Regions from separate parts of the Siminovitchia sp. FSL W7-1587 genome, predicted to be linked through region 2. Evidence: riboswitches for the same ligand, from Rfam matches in the RefSeq annotation. Region 2 holds a riboswitch; each other region holds the start of a gene.
The links. Region 2 has a riboswitch for thiamine pyrophosphate ahead of NST31_RS14325 (ABC transporter substrate-binding protein). Riboswitches for the same ligand answer to the same signal wherever they lie in the genome.
Positions count from the first base shown of each region.

Region 1: another riboswitch for thiamine pyrophosphate. It lies ahead of NST31_RS16765 (acetylornithine deacetylase); the one in region 2 lies ahead of NST31_RS14325 (ABC transporter substrate-binding protein).
Region 3: another riboswitch for thiamine pyrophosphate. It lies ahead of thiC (phosphomethylpyrimidine synthase ThiC); the one in region 2 lies ahead of NST31_RS14325 (ABC transporter substrate-binding protein).

Region 1 is NZ_CP150169.1:3,546,934-3,553,016, forward strand. It holds gene NST31_RS16750 (ABC transporter substrate-binding protein) at 1-79, shown strand, start outside; gene NST31_RS16755 (PTS sugar transporter subunit IIC) at 218-1,234, shown strand; gene NST31_RS16760 (thioredoxin family protein) at 1,236-1,553, shown strand; TPP riboswitch at 1,811-1,902, shown strand; gene NST31_RS16765 (acetylornithine deacetylase) at 2,080-3,357, shown strand; gene NST31_RS16770 (DUF1444 domain-containing protein) at 3,440-4,258, shown strand; gene ytpR (YtpR family tRNA-binding protein) at 4,255-4,860, shown strand; gene NST31_RS16780 (universal stress protein) at 5,183-5,602, shown strand; gene NST31_RS16785 (BCCT family transporter) at 5,666-6,083, opposite strand, start outside.
Region 2 is NZ_CP150169.1:3,069,127-3,075,209, forward strand. It holds gene NST31_RS14310 (hypothetical protein) at 1-460, shown strand, start outside; gene NST31_RS14315 (TIGR01777 family oxidoreductase) at 848-1,759, shown strand; gene NST31_RS14320 (helix-turn-helix transcriptional regulator) at 1,840-3,084, shown strand; TPP riboswitch at 3,253-3,363, shown strand; gene NST31_RS14325 (ABC transporter substrate-binding protein) at 3,432-4,433, shown strand; gene NST31_RS14330 (thiamine-binding protein) at 4,446-4,736, shown strand; gene NST31_RS14335 (ABC transporter permease) at 4,736-5,497, shown strand; gene NST31_RS14340 (ABC transporter ATP-binding protein) at 5,498-6,083, shown strand, end outside.
Region 3 is NZ_CP150169.1:1,642,886-1,648,968, forward strand. It holds gene NST31_RS07695 (histidine phosphatase family protein) at 1-195, opposite strand, end outside; gene NST31_RS07700 (GNAT family N-acetyltransferase) at 261-731, opposite strand; gene NST31_RS07705 (L,D-transpeptidase) at 937-1,272, opposite strand; gene NST31_RS07710 (hypothetical protein) at 1,256-1,483, opposite strand; gene NST31_RS07715 (serine protease) at 1,817-1,984, opposite strand; gene thiC (phosphomethylpyrimidine synthase ThiC) at 2,006-3,790, opposite strand; TPP riboswitch at 3,916-4,031, opposite strand; gene NST31_RS07725 (TetR/AcrR family transcriptional regulator) at 4,411-4,998, shown strand; gene NST31_RS07730 (cytosine permease) at 4,988-6,083, shown strand, end outside.

The sequences.
Region 1 (6,083 bases), 480 kb from region 2:
CCAGTGGCTGGAAGATACGGATTATGTGGAAAAAGCTCCTCCAGCAGAGGAGATGTATATCAATATCGTTGAATCATAACGATTGACACCCCCCATTGTGTGGGGGTGTTTTCTTTGTTTATGGGGAAAAATATGAAATAAAAGATAGACAAAAAATACAGTTGTCTTTACACTAGTTAAGTGGACTTGTATTTATTTTTTACAGGAGGATTTGGCGTTGAAACAATTTCTCGACAGGAAAGGTGTCCATTTAACTGCAAAAGCTTATGTAATTGATGCGTTAAGTTATATGGCGCTCGGACTTTTTTCTTCTTTGATTATCGGTTTGATTATGAAAACGGTTGGTGAACAGCTCGGATGGCCATTTTTCGTTGAAATGGGCGAAATGGCGATGGGATTAATGGGGCCGGCAATCGGAGTGGCGATTGCCTTTGGACTTGGCGCGCCACCTTTGGTCATTTTTGCGGCAGTGGCAACTGGTGCGGCCGGTGCTGAATTTGGCGGTCCCGCAGGAAGTTATGTGGCCGCGTTAATGTCAACGGAAATTGGAAAAATGGTTAGCAAGGAGACGAAAGTTGATATTATTGTTACTCCACTTGTTACTATTTTTACCGGATTTGCCGTGGCAAAGTTCGTGGGAGCGCCCATTTCGACATTTATGACGGTCTTCGGAAGCTGGATCATGTGGGCTACAGACCAGCGTCCGATCGTCATGGGGATGGTGGTCGCCACATTGATGGGACTTGCTCTCACGGCTCCCATTTCCAGTGCGGCTATCGCTTTGATGCTTGATTTGAATGGACTTGCCGCCGGCGTTGCCACGATTGGCTGCAGTGCACAGATGGTCGGATTTGCGGTGGCAAGCTACAGGGAAAATAAAGTGGGAGGTTTGCTTGCTATCGGGATTGGGACTTCCATGTTGCAGGTTCCGAATATTATTCGCTATCCGCTTATATTAATTCCACCGACAGTTGCCGGCATCCTATTGGCTCCAATTGGGGCGACCGTATGGAGAATGACCAGCAATGCCGCTGGAGCCGGTATGGGAACGAGCGGTTTTGTCGGGCAGATCATGACATTTACAACGATGGGATTTTCAACAAGTGTTCTGATCCAAGTCATTGTACTCCATGTTATTGGTCCGGCTGTGATAAGCTTAATCATATCAGAATATATGAGAAAGCGCGGCTGGATTAAACCTGGCCAGATGCTTATAAATGCTGGAGGGAAGTAATATGGAAAAACTGCAATCAAAAGAACAATTTGAGCAATTGAAGAATGAAGAACGTGCCATCTTTATGTTTTCCGCCGACTGGTGTCCGGACTGTAAGGTGCTTGAACCTGTATTGCCGCGGTTAATAGCGGATTATCCGGAATATCATTTCGTATACGTCGATCGGGATGAATTTCTTGAACTATGCCAAGAAATGGATATCTTTGGTATTCCAAGTTTTGTCGCATACCATGACGGGAAAGAAGCAGGAAGGTTTGTAAGCAAAGACAGAAAAACGCTGGAAGAAATCGAGGACTTTATAAACGGCCTGTCTGAGTAAGTGTGAAGGAGCGCTTTTTCGCTCAGCTTTCAGCGAAAGTCGGCAAGAATTCGCCGGAGCTGTTACAACGCTGGACAGTTTTTTTCAAAAGCTTGCGGTTGGAAGGAAGCGTGCTTCACTTTTTTATGTATCGCAATCTCTTTCGATGGCCGAGCGCTTTGTGATCGTTCATGCTTCAATGCGCGGCGCCTTCCGGTATTGTGTACAATCAGTAATATTATGATAAGATAGATGATGATAGAAGAATATTGCGAAATATTTTCTGCTGGGGGAGCCTTGACGGCTGAGAAGTAAACCCTTTGAACCTGATCCGGTTTATGCTGGCGTAGGGAAGCAGGCTGCTTTGTCATTGTTTTAAAAGCCGCTGCCTTCCTGCGTGAAGAGCGGCTTTTTTCACGTTTGGAACGTAATAAAGTGTCAGAGATGGAAGTAGCTCTATGTAATTGATATGCCAGTTGTGACGGGGAATCATCGGCCTAAGCACTCGCCAGGGATTTTCATCCATATATAGAAAGGAAGAATTATCATGCTAAGTATACAAAATGATTTGAGCGCAAGTGTTGATCAGAGGCAAGGTGAATTACTGGACATTTTAAAGGAGTTAGTTCGTTATCCAACGGTTAGTCCTCCTGCGAGAAATACGAGGGAGGTCCAACAATATATTGAATCGTTTTTACAGCAGGTACATTTCGAAACAGATAGCTGGGACGTTTACGAGAATGATCCGAATGTGGTTGGGATCAAGAAGGGGACCGAGGGGGAGCGTTACAACAGTTTGATTATCAATGGCCATATTGATGTAGCGGAAGTAGGAGATCAAAGTGAATGGACTGTCCCTGTTTTTGACATGATAACCAAGAACGGTTTTGCTTATGGTCGGGGCGTTGCGGACATGAAAGGTGCAATGGCGGCAGCGCTTTTTGCTTTTAAATTGTTAAATGAGCATGGTATTGAGCTGAAAGGTGATTTGCAATTCCAGTCGGTAATTGGGGAAGAAGTGGGAGAAGCCGGAACACTTTCTTGTATTGAACGGGGATACTCAGGTGATTTTGCCCTTGTCATGGATGTGAGCGATAGTGAAATCCATGGGCAGGGAGGAGTGATAACTGGCTGGATCACCGTGAAAAGCCGTGAGGTTTTCCACGATGCTATGCGTCTACATATGATTCATGCCGGCGGTGGGGTATATGGAGCGAGCGCCATAGAAAAAATGATGAAAATCATTGCCGGGTTGCAGGAATTAGAACGCCATTGGGCGATAACCAAGCACTATCCGGGCTTTCCGGCTGGGGCGAACACCATTAATCCAGCCGTAATTGAAGGAGGAAGGCATCCCGCATTTATAGCAGATGAATGCCGTTTGTGGGTGACCGTTCATTATTATCCGAATGAAACATATGAGTCTGTTACTGCTGAGATCGAAAGCCATATTCGCCGTGTCGCTGAGGCTGACCCTTGGCTAAAAGACAATCCTCCGCAGTTTCGCTGGGGTGGCCGATCCATGATCGAGGAAAAGGGTGAAATTTTTCCGGCTCTGGAGCTTGAGGAAAGTCATCCCGCGATTAAGAGGCTGCAGCAGTCTCATCAACACGTATGGCAAACGGCTGCAAAAACAGGGATGTCCAAAACAGTTACGGATGGAGGCTGGTTCCAGGAAGCGGGAATCCCTTCAGCTATTTACGGGCCGGGTACAGTAGAAGAAGCTCATTCCGTGGATGAAAAAATAAACATTGAACAGTTATGCAAGTTTACGAAGACTTTGTTGCATTTCATGGTTGAGTGGTGTAATACGAAAAAAGAGTAAAGCGTTCATTCTTTTAGCCCGTGTCATTTTGATGTATGATGGATGGTAGCGTATTTTACCCAGGGAGGGTCTTTCATTGAAAATGAGTGAGCGAAAACTAAAAGAAGAGCTTGAGGCGCGGCTAAGCAAAGAAGGCCGGACGATTACATATGATCGAAAAAAAGAATTATTGCGTGTTGAAAATGCGGAAAATGGCAAAGGGATTGATATTTCCTTGCCGGGAATCGTTGCCAAATGGCATGAGCGCAAGGAAAAAGCGATTGATGAAGTCGTTTATTACGCCGAAGAAGCGCTTGGTGTCATGGATCGGGAACAAGTTGTTGCCGGAAGTGAAAAAAATATTTTTCCCGTGATTCGCTCCACCTCGTTTCCCGTTGAATCCGAAGACGGCAATAAGTTTCTTACCGATGAGCATACGGCAGAGACAAGAGTGTATTATGCGCTCGACCTTGGAAAAACATATCGCCTGATTGATGATGAGTTTATACAGAAAGAGGGTCTCGATCCGCACGAAATCCGGGAAATGGCACGATTCAATGTCCGCTCGCTTCCGACGGCCATGAAAAAAGACGAGGTGGCCGGAAACGAGTTCTACTTTCTGAATACAAATGACGGATACGACGCAAGCCGAATATTAAACGAAAAGTTTTTAGAAGAAACGGCAACAAATATAAAAGGGGAAATGGCTGTGGCGGTTCCTCATCAAGATGTTCTCATCATCGCCGACTTGCGGAATGAGACCGGCTACGATGTACTGGCGCAAATGACGATGAGCTTTTTTACAAATGGCCTTGTACCCATTACGGCGCTCTCATTTATATATGAAAAAGGAAAACTTGAGCCGATATTTATTATGGGTAAAAATAGAAGAGTAGACAATGGAAAGGGGAACAATACATGAATGTATTTTATAACCGTGAAGGAATTGGCGATACGTTAATGATCGTGTTGAAGGATGTAGACCGGGAAAAGTTTCAATTTGAACGAAAAAGGGATGCGGTCCGGATCTTTGACGGGGAAACGAATGTAACAGGAGGGTTCAACCTTTTTCACGCATCCAAATACATAGATATTGATGCAAATGGAAAAGTGGAACTGACCGAGCAATTGGTGAAGAACATCGAGAAGGCGCTGGCAGAAAACGGAATGGAAGAGAAGTTGGAAGCAGATCTTTCACCAAAGTTTGTTGTCGGGTTCGTTAAACAGAAAGAAAAGCATCCGAATGCAGATAAACTAAGTGTCTGTCTCGTCGATGTCGGGTCGGAAGAACTGCAAATCGTTTGTGGGGCTCCCAACGTGGAAGCAGGCCAAAAGGTTGTCGTGGCCAAAGTGGGTGCCGTCATGCCAAGCGGCATGGTTATCAAGGATGCGGAGTTAAGGGGAGTGGCTTCCAGCGGAATGATTTGCTCGGCACGTGAGCTCGGTCTCCCAAATGCACCTGAGAAAAAAGGCATTCTCGTATTAGAAGACGATCAATATGAAACGGGTCAAGCCTTTGCATGATTGATAAAATGTGAACAAACAACGAACCCCGTTTGAAATAAAGCGGGGTTTTTTTCATGGGTGATGAAATGTAGAGCGCTGTATGTTATGATGTTAACCGTTGGTAAAAGTTTTCCAAATGGATGATAGAATAGTATATCGTTTTTCTTGTGATGTTTCTAAATCAACTGAGGATGGCTTACATAGAATGATCACGATATACTAGAATCCCGAAATTGGCAATCATCCACATTGGCTGGTTTTGATATACCGGCCGCCTCCAAAAAACTGGCAAATCGCATGGTTGGTAAAGGCCATGAATAGACAAAGGCAGGAGATCAACATGTTAAAAAGGTTAATAGTTGCTGCTGATGGATCCAATAATTCGCTCCGTGCAGCAGAGAAAGCGGCACTACTTGCGCAAATGTCCGAAGGTATTGAAGTAGAAATTATTTACGTAGTAGACTTTTCAAAAGCGAAAAGTGAGGTGCTTCAGAGCCAAAATATTGAAGAATTGGAAGCGGAACGCAGGAAAAAATTGATTCCTGTAGAAGAAGTTTTCAAGAATGCCAACATTTCCCATACACTCACCATGCTCCATGGCGATCCAGGACCAGCGATCGTGGAATATGCCAATAAAAGCTCATGTGATATGGTGATTGTCGGTAGCCGCGGGCTCAATACACTCCAGGAAATGGTGCTTGGCAGCGTCAGCCATAAAGTCGCCAAAAGAGTGAAGGCACCTGTTTTAATCGTAAAATAAATATATAACTTAAAAAGCTGATTTCCCTTAAAGCGGAAATCAGCTTTTTTTGAGTCGCGCTGATTACATTTGTTGCATTTTTTTTCTTCTGGTCAAACCTAACTCGGCCCGCTCTTTGCGCAGAGCCTTGTAAATCGAGAGCATCATTAAAATCATGATTATTGAAAAAGGCAAGGCCGCTATGATAAGCGCGTTTTGCAACGCATCCAGACCGCCGCTGTAAAGGAGAATGGCAGCCATGGCAGCCAGCATGATACCCCAGACGATCTTCACACTGTTTGGCGGTGTTAAAGAACCGTAGGATGTCTGCATTCCAAGTACGAAGGTTGCCGAATCCGCCGAAGTGATGAAAAAAGTTCCGATCAAAATGAGAGCCACTATTGAAAGAATGGCGGAAAAAGGCATTTGATTAAATACAGCAAATAAAACTTCCTCCGTGGCGTATTCTGTTAAATCAATAGCGCCGGCCTGTTGAACATCA
Region 2 (6,083 bases):
TATGACATCTTCCATACCCGATAATACACCTGATTTGAAGGCTGGTTCAAACTTACAAATAAAGTCTTTTGTGAAAGGAGACCCGTCACCATTTCATAACATCGATTATAATAAGACAGGTGTTTACGAATTGACTGATTACACTTTTAGAACACCTTTGGAAAAAATGGATGTTTTCAATGAACTGCTTACGATTCCGTATCCGTGTGAGATCTGGATATTGCCTGTTACAGAGCCAACTACCGCTTTGTTAAAAGAATTACCCAAAAACAAAACCTACGAAAAAACTGCTTCGTTATTCACACTGTTATCGTCCGTTAAACAAACGATGGAAAGGGACCGGACCTTTTTGGTGGCACAACATCAGACAGCTGGCGAAATCATAAAAATTCTTGAAAAGCTGGGCTTTACCGTTACAGAAAAAAGCCCTGAACAATTAACATCCATACAGTTGGCATAAAAGGCAGGGCCACAAGTGGAAAGCGGATGGATATTCGCGCAAATCGTGACAATAAAATCGCGTGAAATCAAGGTTTGTACATTTGATTTCAGGCGGTTTGTTTTTTGTTATAAAAGACGGACAGTGATCAGTGGATGGCGTTTCTGCTTGCAATTATTCATTTTTAAGAATAATCTGATACAAAAGACAAACTGGAAAATGATCTAGTTTTTTGAATACATACATGATCTTCGGCAATTTATAATAACGAAAATGTAAAATAGGGAAATAGTACGATAGGTATTGTTGGGAGACCTTTTTTGGAGGGGGATGGGATAGATGCGGTGCGGCCCCAATTTGTTTGTATCATATTTAAATATACATTGAATTTGAGCGGGGGGAATGGATATGCATGTTGCGATTGCGGGCGGAAGTGGTTTTCTTGGTAAAGTGTTGCAAAAGCAGCTTTTGAACAATGGCTTTCGCGTGACTATTTTATCAAGAGATCCTGACAAGGTCGAAAAATCAGAAGGTCTTGCGGCTGTCAAATGGCTAGTTGATGGAGCACGGCCTGAAGAAGAACTGATAAATGTGGATGCTTTCGTCAATCTGGCAGGAGAAACGATTAATGGAATCAGATGGACAAGCAAAAAGAAGGATAGAATTGTAAGAAGCAGGCGGGCTGCAACGAAAGAACTGATACGCTTGGCGGAAAAAATGGCCCACAAACCGAAAGTGTTGGTCAATGCTTCGGCTATTGGGTATTATGGCATGTCTGCCACGGAAACATTTACAGAAGCTTCAAGGAGCGAGGCGACCGACTTTTTGGCAACTGTCGTAAAAGATTGGGAAGAACAAGCCTTGGCGGCGGAAGGACTTGGAATTCGAACCGTGCTTGTCAGATTGGGCCTGATTCTTGGAAAAGAAGGCGCGCTCCCTTTGATGGCACTTCCTTATAAGTTGGGGGTGGGAGGGACGGTTGGCTCCGGTGAACAATGGGTTTCCTGGATTCATGTGGAGGATGCGGCCCGTTTAATAGCTTTTGTAATCGAGCATCCTGCTATTTCTGGACCGATAAACGCCACAGCACCCAAGCCGGTTCAAATGAAAGAGTTTGGAAAAACGCTCGGCGCTGTTTTGGGGCGGCCGGATTGGCTTCCGGTTCCTGAATGGTTCATTCGCGTGTTACTGGGAGAAATGAGCAATATGCTCGTTCGGGGGCAGCGGGTGACTCCCGAAATGGCGATCAAACATCAATTTGATTTTTTGTATCCGAATATAGAGATTGCATTAAAAGAAATATTAGATAATAATAGATGACAAGTTTATCAAAAAATAGATTTTTTATCCAATTTATGCTACCATTTATCTATACAGTAGCATGACTAGAGGATGAAGATATGAGCCTAGAAAAGATGAATATAGGTGCGATGATTAAATATCATCGCCAATTAAGGAATATGACCCAGTCCGAATTATGCAAGGGAATTTGTTCTGTCACACATTTAAGCAAGTTTGAGAACTATAACAAAGAAGCAAATTGGGAAACGATCATGCTGCTGCTCGATCGGTTGGGCATTTCACTGGATTCCATTCAGCAGACATCAGAAAAGATTTCTACAGAACTTTCCGATTTACTCGATGCGGTGCTTTCGTATGATAAGGAACGGGCAACGGAGTGCTACAATCGTGTGAAGGAATTACAAGAGTGTATTACGTTTTCCAACTATATATCACTCTATCATTTATATGTATATCGCTATCACTTGCTGATGAATCATTTGGAGGAAGCTGAAAAGGAACAAGAAATTATCAGACAAATAGTCAATTCAATGCCAGAACAGGAAAAAGAGCTTTATGAATTTATTAATGGCGCTTACTATATTATAAAAGGTGATTATAAATTATCTTTGGATACTCTGCTAAAAGTAGAAGCGAATGATCTATTGCCGTCTTCGTGGCAAGCGGAACTCTATTATTTCATTGCCTTCAATTATGCTAATCTAAAAGATAGCAGCAGCAGTGTTGCATACGGCCATAAAGCGTTGGAGGCGTTTTCCAGATCGTTTAATTATTTGCGAATATTGCATACCCAGTTTCTATTAGGCATTGCGTATACAGATTTGGGCATTTACGAGAATGCCACTGAACAATATAACTATATATTTAAAAATATGAACTTGATTAATGCGGATGAATTAAAGTCGGCCATGTATAACAATTATGCCTTGCTCTTAGAGAAAATGGGCGAAATGGATCAGGCTGCCCGCTATTATCTCCTTTCAATGGAACATGCGCAGACGGAAACGGAGTATTTAACGAGCTTGTGCAGTTACACCGAGCTTCTCATTTCCCTGGGCCGGAAAGAACAAGCACTCGAAAATATTTCAAAAATACTGCAGGAAACAAAAGCAAGCTCCATGAGGAAGCAGCAGCTCATTTTCAAATATTATCAATACTTATTGAAAAACAGAAAAGATAGAGCGATGGACTTTCTGGAAAATGACTTGCTTCCATATTTGGAAAAGACCTATTTTATAGAAGATTATAATAAATTCGCTTTATCCTTGGCCCGATATTATTCAGACTCTAACTTGGATAAAGCTCTTTATTATTATAAAAAAGTCGCGGAAAGGGGGGAATGAAAATGAAAAAGCTATATTTAACAGCAGGAGTGGCATTTGCGCTGTACGTCGCTCCAATTATTGGAGGAGTCGTCCCTCAAGCACCACCAATCTTTCCTCCGGTATAAAAATGAACTGCTCCGCCTTGGAGCAGTTTTTTACTTCTGATATAATAAAATAAACTTCATCGTATTTGAGTAGGGGAACCGGTGTCGCCGGTTGAGAAAGCATTGGTGAAATGCTGACCCTTTGAACCTGATCTGGTTCATACCAGCGAAGGGAACGTCAATGAATACAAATATATACTTTTGGCGCCTTTTGGGTTCTTTTTTCCCGGGCGCTTTTTATCATTCAAGGAGGAACATCCAATGAATAAATGGTGGGCAGGTTGCATCACATTGCTTTTATTCCTGGCAGGCTGCGGGAACAATGCGGCCGATAAAAATGAAAATGAAAAAAAAGAAGAAAAAGGACATCAAAAGGTGTCGGTCGTACTCGATTGGTCGCCCAATACAAATCATACGGGGCTTTATGTGGCGAAGGAAAAAGGCTTTTTTGAAGAAGAAGGCCTGGATGTTGACATCATCATGCCGGGGGAAGCTGGCTCTGATCAGCTTGTTGCTTCTGGAAAGTCCGAATTTGGAGTGAGTTACCAAGAAAGCGTGACAGAGGCGCGTGTTCAAGACGTGCCGATTGTGTCTCTTGCAGCCGTGATACAGCACAATACATCCGGTTTTGCCTCCCTTAAGGAAAAGAACATTACATCTCCGAAAGACTTTGAAGGAAAAACGTATGGCGGCTGGGGAGCCCCGCTTGAGAAAGCGGTCCTGGCGTCACTGATGGAGGTGTCTGGCGCCGATATAGAGAAAGTGGATATTGTCAACATGGGAGAAGCGGACTTTTTTACCGCTGTGCAAAGAGATGTTGATTTCGCTTGGATTTATTATGCATGGACGGGAGTGGAAGCGGAGCTTCGCGGGGAAAAAATGAATATGATTTACTTGACCGATTACTCTGATCAGCTTGATTATTATACGCCAGTCATTACGACGAATGAGGAAATGATCAAATCGGATCCGGATACGGTTAAAGCATTTATGGCAGCCGTCTCCAAAGGGTACGAGTTTGCTATCAGCCAACCCGAAGAAGCTGCGGAGATATTGATCAAAGCGGTACCGGATCTTGATCCGGAGCTTGTGAAAAAAAGTCAGGAATGGCTTTCTCCCCGCTATCAAGATGATGCGGCCCGCTGGGGAGAACAAAAGGCCGAAGTATGGAAAAACTACATGGACTGGATGCTTGAAAAAGATTTGCTCGAAAAGGAAATGGATGTAGAAAAAGCCTTCACGAATGAATTTTTACCCAAATAGGAGGAGTAAACGATGACAAACTCACTGATCAGCATACAGATCATCCCGAAAACAAAAAGTGGCGAAGACGTTATTCCATATGTCGATGAAGCGATTCGAGTCATTGAGGAATCCGGAGTCCGTTATGAAGTACATCCTTTGGAAACGACGATGGAAGGGGACTTTACCAAATTGATGGATGTTGTGAAAAAAATGAATGACCGGATGATTGAAATGGGCAGTAAAAATGTGATCTCCCAAGTGAAAATATTGTATCAGCCGGACGGAATTTCCATGGGCCAATTGACGGAGAAATACCGGTAATGAAAGTGCTGGTCAAAAAAGGATGGAGGCCACTGGGGGTCCTCCTCCTTTTATTATGTATATGGGAAGTATACGTAAAACTTGCCAACATTCAGGGCTGGCTGCTTCCTGCCCCCAGCTCCATTGCAAAAGAAGGGGTTTCCGGATATGCGGAACTCGCGCCGCATATCCAGTCTACAGTTGGACTGGCCATTGGAGGATTTTTGATCGGATGTGCAGTTGGTATTCTTGTCGCCATCTTGCTTCATTTAGTGCCGGGATTTCACGAATCCGTTTATCCGCTCCTCATTTTATCGCAGAATGTGCCGATTATTGTATTGGCGCCGCTTCTGGTGATTTGGTTGGGGTTTGGGCTTTTACCCAAAGTCATTGTCATTACCCTTGTCTGTTTTTTCCCTGTCGCGGTAGCGGCGATGGACGGGTTTAGGAGTGCCCCGGCCGAGATGAAGCGATATATGTTAATGGTCGGTGCTTCAAAAATGCATATATTTACAAAGCTGGAATGGCCATACGCTTTATCATCTGTCTTTTCCGGACTCAAAATTTCCGCCACATACAGCATCATGGGGGCGGTGATCTCGGAGTGGCTCGGAGCGAAAAAGGGGCTTGGTGTTTATATGACGCTCGCTTCCTCCTCATTTCGCACGGATCGCGTTTTTGTCGCGATTTTCATTATTATGTTCTTGAGTTTGTTGTTTTTTGGGGTGATTACCTTGATGGAAAACAGGCTGATCAAGTGGAGAAAAAGGAAGGTACTGTGAATGGGCCATTTAACAATACAAGGTGTAAGTAAAAGTTTCGGACAAAAAGAAGTGTTGCGAGATATTCAACTGAACATTGCAGAGGGCGAATTTATCTCGATTCTCGGACCTTCCGGAAGTGGAAAAAGCACTTTGTTTCATGTGATTGGCGGTTTGCTAAAGCCTGATCAAGGTTCCATCTTTTTACATGACCAGGAGATTACCGGAAAGCGGGGTTTTATTAGTTATATGCCGCAGCATCACGCGCTTTTTCCATGGCGCACCGTCCTTCAAAATGTCCTGCTGGGCCAGGAGTTGCAGGGAGGAAAACAGGATCAACAAAAAGCGTTCGATATGATCCACAAAGCTGGTTTGGCCGGGTACGAACATTCGCTGCCCGATGCTTTGTCTGGCGGAATGAAACAAAGGGCTTCTTTTATTCGGGCGTTATTAAACCCGCAGCCGCTTATACTTTTGGATGAGCCATTTTCGGCATTGGACGATTTTACCCGGCAAGATATGCAAAAGTGGCTTCAGTCAGTTTGGATGGAATATCGCCGGACGATTCTTTTCATCACTCATAATATAGAAGAAGCATTGTTCCTCT
Region 3 (6,083 bases), 1.4 Mb from region 2:
CAACTCCAGCGTCCTCACGGCACGCTTGCTCGGACTCGTGTAAACCGCTTGCCAATCTATCTCTTTGAACTTTTCTCCAAGCAGTCGCGCATCTTCCACTCCTTTTTCAGTTAAACCGGAATCCCTCCGGCCTTGAACTTTTCCCGCAACATTCCATTCTGTCTGCGCATGTCTTATAAAATATAAATACAGCATAAGTACCCTCTTTCTATACGGTGATTCGTTTTCATTTTTCGTATCATACTGAAATGTAATGATAGTTATAGCGCCTTAACAAACAACACTCTATCTTGTTCAACACCATCATAATCACTATGTACATCAATGCCATCCACCTGTTTATCTCCTTTTTCAATGACAAAACCCATTTTCGTATGGTAAGCGATAGAGCTTTGATTCACTGGAGATGTGACACAGCGAACTGTTTTAACCGCTTTTTTCTTTACATGATCAAAGAAGGTTTGATAAAGTTTGCGCCCGATACCGTGTTGGCGGTAATGGGGATGTATGCCAACAAAATGGATATAGGCTTCTTTCTTGCGTGATTGCGATAATAATCCAATCAGAAACCCGATTATTTCCCCCTTTTCTTCAATGATATAACTAGTGTCTTGAAAATGATCAAAGAATAGTTTGGGCAGCATATCCGTCATCGTACGACCATTCCACCACTCATTTAACACAGAAATAATGATCTTGTAATCTGAAGATTTCACGTTTCTTATATTCATTATCCTGCTCCTCTTTTTTAGGTATAAAAACAGCCCTATCCAAAGGGACAAAGCTTCGCAACTTTTTTGAAACAGACAATTTTATTGTAAATGACTCCTAAATACCGCATCTTACTTTTAAAACGGCATTTCGAGTAGTCTCTTTTTAAGAATAGCCCACTCCTTGCAAAAAGAAAATATCCTGCGGCAAAAAAAAATCCGGCCCCTACCTATGAATCACAACCCGCGTCCCAATCGGAATTCGGCGGGCAAGATCCAGCACATCACGATTATGCATTCTAATACAGCCATGTGAAACGTTTTTGCCAATGGAAGAAGGGTTATTTGTCCCATGAATTCCGTAATGGGGCTTTGATAACCCGATCCACATAACACCAAAAGGACCTCCGGGATTCCGCTGTTTGTTGATGACCGCAAAGTTTCCGTATGGTGTTGGCGTTAACATCTTGCCGACAGCAATCGGGTACGTCTTTATCAACTTGTTTCCGTCAAAAAGCTTGAGCTGGTGTTTCGTCGTTGAAACATCAATCCATTTCGCCACGATAAATCCCTCCAACATCTTTTGGGAATATCGTATGTAGAACATCAATAAAAAGCCCCTTCACGAGAGCTTTCTTTCTCTCCATCTCCCACCGCAGCTCTACCCGGACGCGGATGGACTTCCGGAAAATAGGCGAGGGGACCGTCTTCGATATCGCCGTTCCCGATTTAGCGGGATCAACTCCCGCTTCGCCAGCTTTGGCGATCATCATTTGTTTGGCCAGCGGCCCGGTTCATCTAAAGGAAACACCCTTTGACTTACCGACGGAAGGCTTAGCCACAGCTTGATTGTTGAACAGAATAACCTCTGATACGACTTTTACCAAAATAACCGATAAGGACGGGATAGCACTTGGCAATCCCACCATGGATGTAAGCACCCTATTTCCCGGGCGATCCTTAAGCAGGCATATTTTCGGAAGCGGGGTCGCAAATCGCTTTTTTAGAAAAAAACTCCCCTTAAGGAAAACAGATTTTTATTTTTTATCTGTCTACCTTTAGGGGAGCATATCAGTTTCCTTTCGGGGGCTTTTAGTAGTGAACCATTAATAATATAATACATTCACCTTATTGCATTTGCTGCAGGTTTCATAATATGCATCGCCAATAAAATGATGGTCGCAGGCTTGTTGGATTTCATTTAACCGTACCTGCAATACCTCTATTTTCCTTTCCAACTGCTTAATTTCCTCTCTTATTTTTTGTACATTCATACGGAAAACCTCCAGAGAAAATTATTGGTATATACTGCTTCCGGCTTTTTGGAATTCAGCCGCTTTTTCCTGCATTCCTTTTTCAAATGCTTCCTGCGTGTTTAAGTTGTTTTTTTCCGCATATTTACGAATGTCATGAGAAATTCTCATGCTGCAAAATTTGGGTCCGCACATGGAGCAGAAATGCGCTGTTTTGGCCGCATCAGCCGGAAGAGTCTCGTCATGATATTCCATTGCCCGTTCCGGATCCAATGATAAGTTGAATTGGTCTTCCCAGCGAAATTCGAATCGGGCTTTGGAAAGTGCGTCATCTCTCATCTGCGCACCCGGATGGCCTTTCGCCAAATCTGCCGCATGTGCGGCGATTTTATAAGTGATGACCCCTTCCCGAACATCATCTTTATTCGGAAGTCCCAAATGTTCTTTTGGGGTGACATAGCAAAGCATGGAGGTTCCATACCAGCCAATCATTGCAGCGCCAATAGCGGAGGTAATGTGATCATACCCAGGAGCAATATCGGTTGTCAGTGGTCCTAGCGTGTAAAAGGGAGCTTCTTGGCAGGCTTCCATTTGCCTGTCCATATTTTCTTTAATAAGATGCATCGGCACATGCCCCGGCCCTTCCACCATCACTTGGACATCATGCTTCCAGGCTATTTTCGTCAGTTCACCAAGCGTCTCCAACTCCGCAAACTGCGCTTGATCATTTGCATCCGCAATCGACCCCGGACGCAAGCCATCCCCTAACGAAAAGGCGATATCATAAGTCTTCATGATGTCACATATTTCTTCAAAATGAGTATAAAGAAAGTTTTCTTTATGGTGATACAGACACCATTGGGCCATAATAGACCCGCCCCGGGAGACGATTCCTGTAACACGATTGGCTGTCAAAGGAACATATCGCAACAGAACGCCGGCATGAATGGTAAAATAATCGACCCCCTGCTCCGCCTGCTCCAGCAAAGTATCGCGATATACTTCCCATGTAAGATCCTCCGCAACTCCATTTACCTTTTCCAAGGCCTGGTAAATGGGAACTGTCCCAATCGGAACCGGAGAGTTTCTAATAATCCATTCACGGGTTGTATGGATATTTTTCCCTGTTGATAGATCCATGATTGTATCAGCGCCCCAGCGTGTTGCCCAAGTCATTTTCTCGACTTCTTCCTCGATGGAGGACGTTACCGCGGAATTCCCAATATTCGCATTGATTTTCACATGAAAGTTTCTCCCAATAATCATGGGCTCAGCCTCTGGGTGATTAATGTTTGCAGGAATGATCGCCCTGCCGCTTGCCACTTCATCCCGGACAAATTCTGGTTTCATATTCTCACGAATTGCAATAAATTCCATTTCAGGTGTAACAATCCCTTTTTTGGCGTAATGCAGCTGGGTAACGTTTGCGCCTTTTTTGGCGCGGAGTGGTTTACGCTTTAACCCGGGAAAAATATGACGATCGGCACGCGGGTCATGATTGGATTTAAAGCCATTGTCTTCCGGTTTCATTTCCCGGCCTTCATATTCTTCTACATCCCCTCGTTCTTGAATCCACTTGCTTCTAAGCGGAAGCAAGCCTTTGGCAATGTCTACGTTAACATCAGGATCCGTATATGGACCGCTTGTATCATATACTCGAACAGGAGAATTCGCTTCCACTTTGGCCTCCGTTTTCGTCTCACTCAACATAATTTCCCGCATGGGAACCCTGATATCAGGCCTTGACCCCTCTACATACACTTTTTTGCTTCCTGGAAATTGAAACATGACTGTACCATTTTTTTCATTTGTGAATGACATGGACATAAAAAAATCTCTCCTCTACAAAATAATTGAAAGGACGAGATCTGAATACACAGCTTGGAGGCAGATACATTAAAAAGCCGGGTCCACAAAGAAAGACTGGACCCGGCTTGCATATACTGTATCCCAAAACTGCCGACTAACTTCCCTACGCTGGCATTAACCAGATCAGGTCCAAAGGGTCAAGAAACTTCATCGTGTTTCTCCTCTCAGCCCAACTCATTGGGCACCCCCAGTTATTGCTATTAGATTTACTTAATATTATACAAATTTAGAATAAAAAAACAAGAGATATGACAAAAATGAACCTTTTGTCATGATGTGCCCTCAATCTATCTCCCTTCAGATGATACGTAAAATAGAGATTTCAATAAGATTTTCCATTCAATAAAACCTTCAATCCAATAAGATCCACTCAATAAAACCTTCAAGGAAAAAATACTGGATTCGGATGATAGTTAGAAACAAGAAGTTTGTGGGGCATAAAGAAAAGCCGTTCGCGATTGCCTAAAACTGCCTGTCTAAGAAACAAGCACTTATCCGGCATCCTCTATTATCCTATTGATTTTCGCCAAAAGCTCCATTATCATTAACCTAACACTTGTTAGGTGGTGTGGAATTTTTTGACAAAAGACAAGATTTTGCAAGCTGCCATTCGCGAATATTCCAAATTCAATTACCACGGTGCCACGATGCGGAATATTGCCAAAGAAGTCGGCATAAAACCAGCATCGATTTATTTTTTTTACAAAAATAAAGAAGCGCTGTTTTTGGCGGCTTTTCAAAAGCTATTAAAAGATCATTTCATAGAAATGCAGTCAATTCTTCAAAAAGTGCATGATCGGCCGATTTTTGACATTTTTGAAGCGCTTATCAAAGGAGCGGTCGCCTATCACCAAGAGAATAACGAGGAAACGAATGCCTACATTTCTCTTGTCACCGCACCGCCGCCGGAAATCCATGAGTATCTTCAGGAGCATATCCAACAGTTTGACGACTGGTTGATTAACTCTTTATTGACGCTGATTACACGGGACATCCCGTCTATAACTGAATATCAGGCGACAAGGCTCATCAAACAATTTGTCGTAATCATGGATGGGGTTTTTTGGGAAATAAATCTGTACGATCAAAAACAACTGCAACATCAAATAGAAGAAGCTCTTTACATCATGAGGATTTTGCTGGGAGGATATGAAAATGAAAAATGATTACGCCAGAGAAGCCGTTCCGATGAGCGAGAGGAAAGCATGGTTTTCCATCAGCCTCGTTTGGATCGCGGTTGGCATCGACTTATCCGCGATGCTGTTCGGGGCGGAACTCGGAAAAGGCATGGCCTTTCAAGACGCTTTGTGGGCGGTCTTGATCGGTTCTGCCATTTTAGGCATCTTAGCCGCTTTTTGCGCCTACGTCGGAGCGGTAACCGGATTATCCACATCAATGATTTCCAGATTTACATTCGGCATTTCGGGAGCAAAGCTTGTGTCCTTATTTATGGCGATTTCCTTACTGGGCTGGTTCGGTGTCCAAGCCGGATTCTTTGCCGAGAATGCGTATGCCGCCATTGAAGGTGCGCTCGGATTAAAAGCTCCTGTCCCGTTGTTGGCTGCAATCGGCGGAGTATTAATGATGACAACCGCGGTGATCGGCTATAAAGCGATTGAAAAATTAAGCTCATGGTCCGTTCCACTGCTACTCATCCTTGTCTTGGCGGCAGTGGGGCTGGCCATTCGGCAATTTGGCGCGAGCGAACTGAACGCCCCTGTAGAAAACACATTTACGTTTGGGATGGCCATCTCGCTCGTCATCAGCATTTTTGTTGTCGGGGCGACGATTTCACCGGACATTTCAAGATGGGCTCGAACAAAAAAAGATGCCGTCCTGGCATCCTTTTTCGGATTTTTCTTTGGAAACAGTTTTATGATCATTATCGCAATGATTTTGTCTCGCATTATGGATGAAAGCAGCTTAACAACGATAATGATTACAGTCGGCCTCGGTATTCCGGGCATTTTAGTGCTGATTCTGGCCCAATGGACAACGAATACGAGCAACGCCTATTCATCTGGATTGAGCCTTTCGGTTATTTTTACCAAAACGAGCAAAGTGACACTCACCCTGATCGCCGGAATTGTCGGCACACTACTTGCCGTCCTAGGTATTTATGATCACTTTATCGACTTTTTAACGATTATGACGATGTTTATCACCCCCATCGGCGGTGTTTATACAGCATCCTATTATATCGGGGGCATGCGGTTGTTCCGGGAAGAAAACGATAAACGCTTTAAGCTGT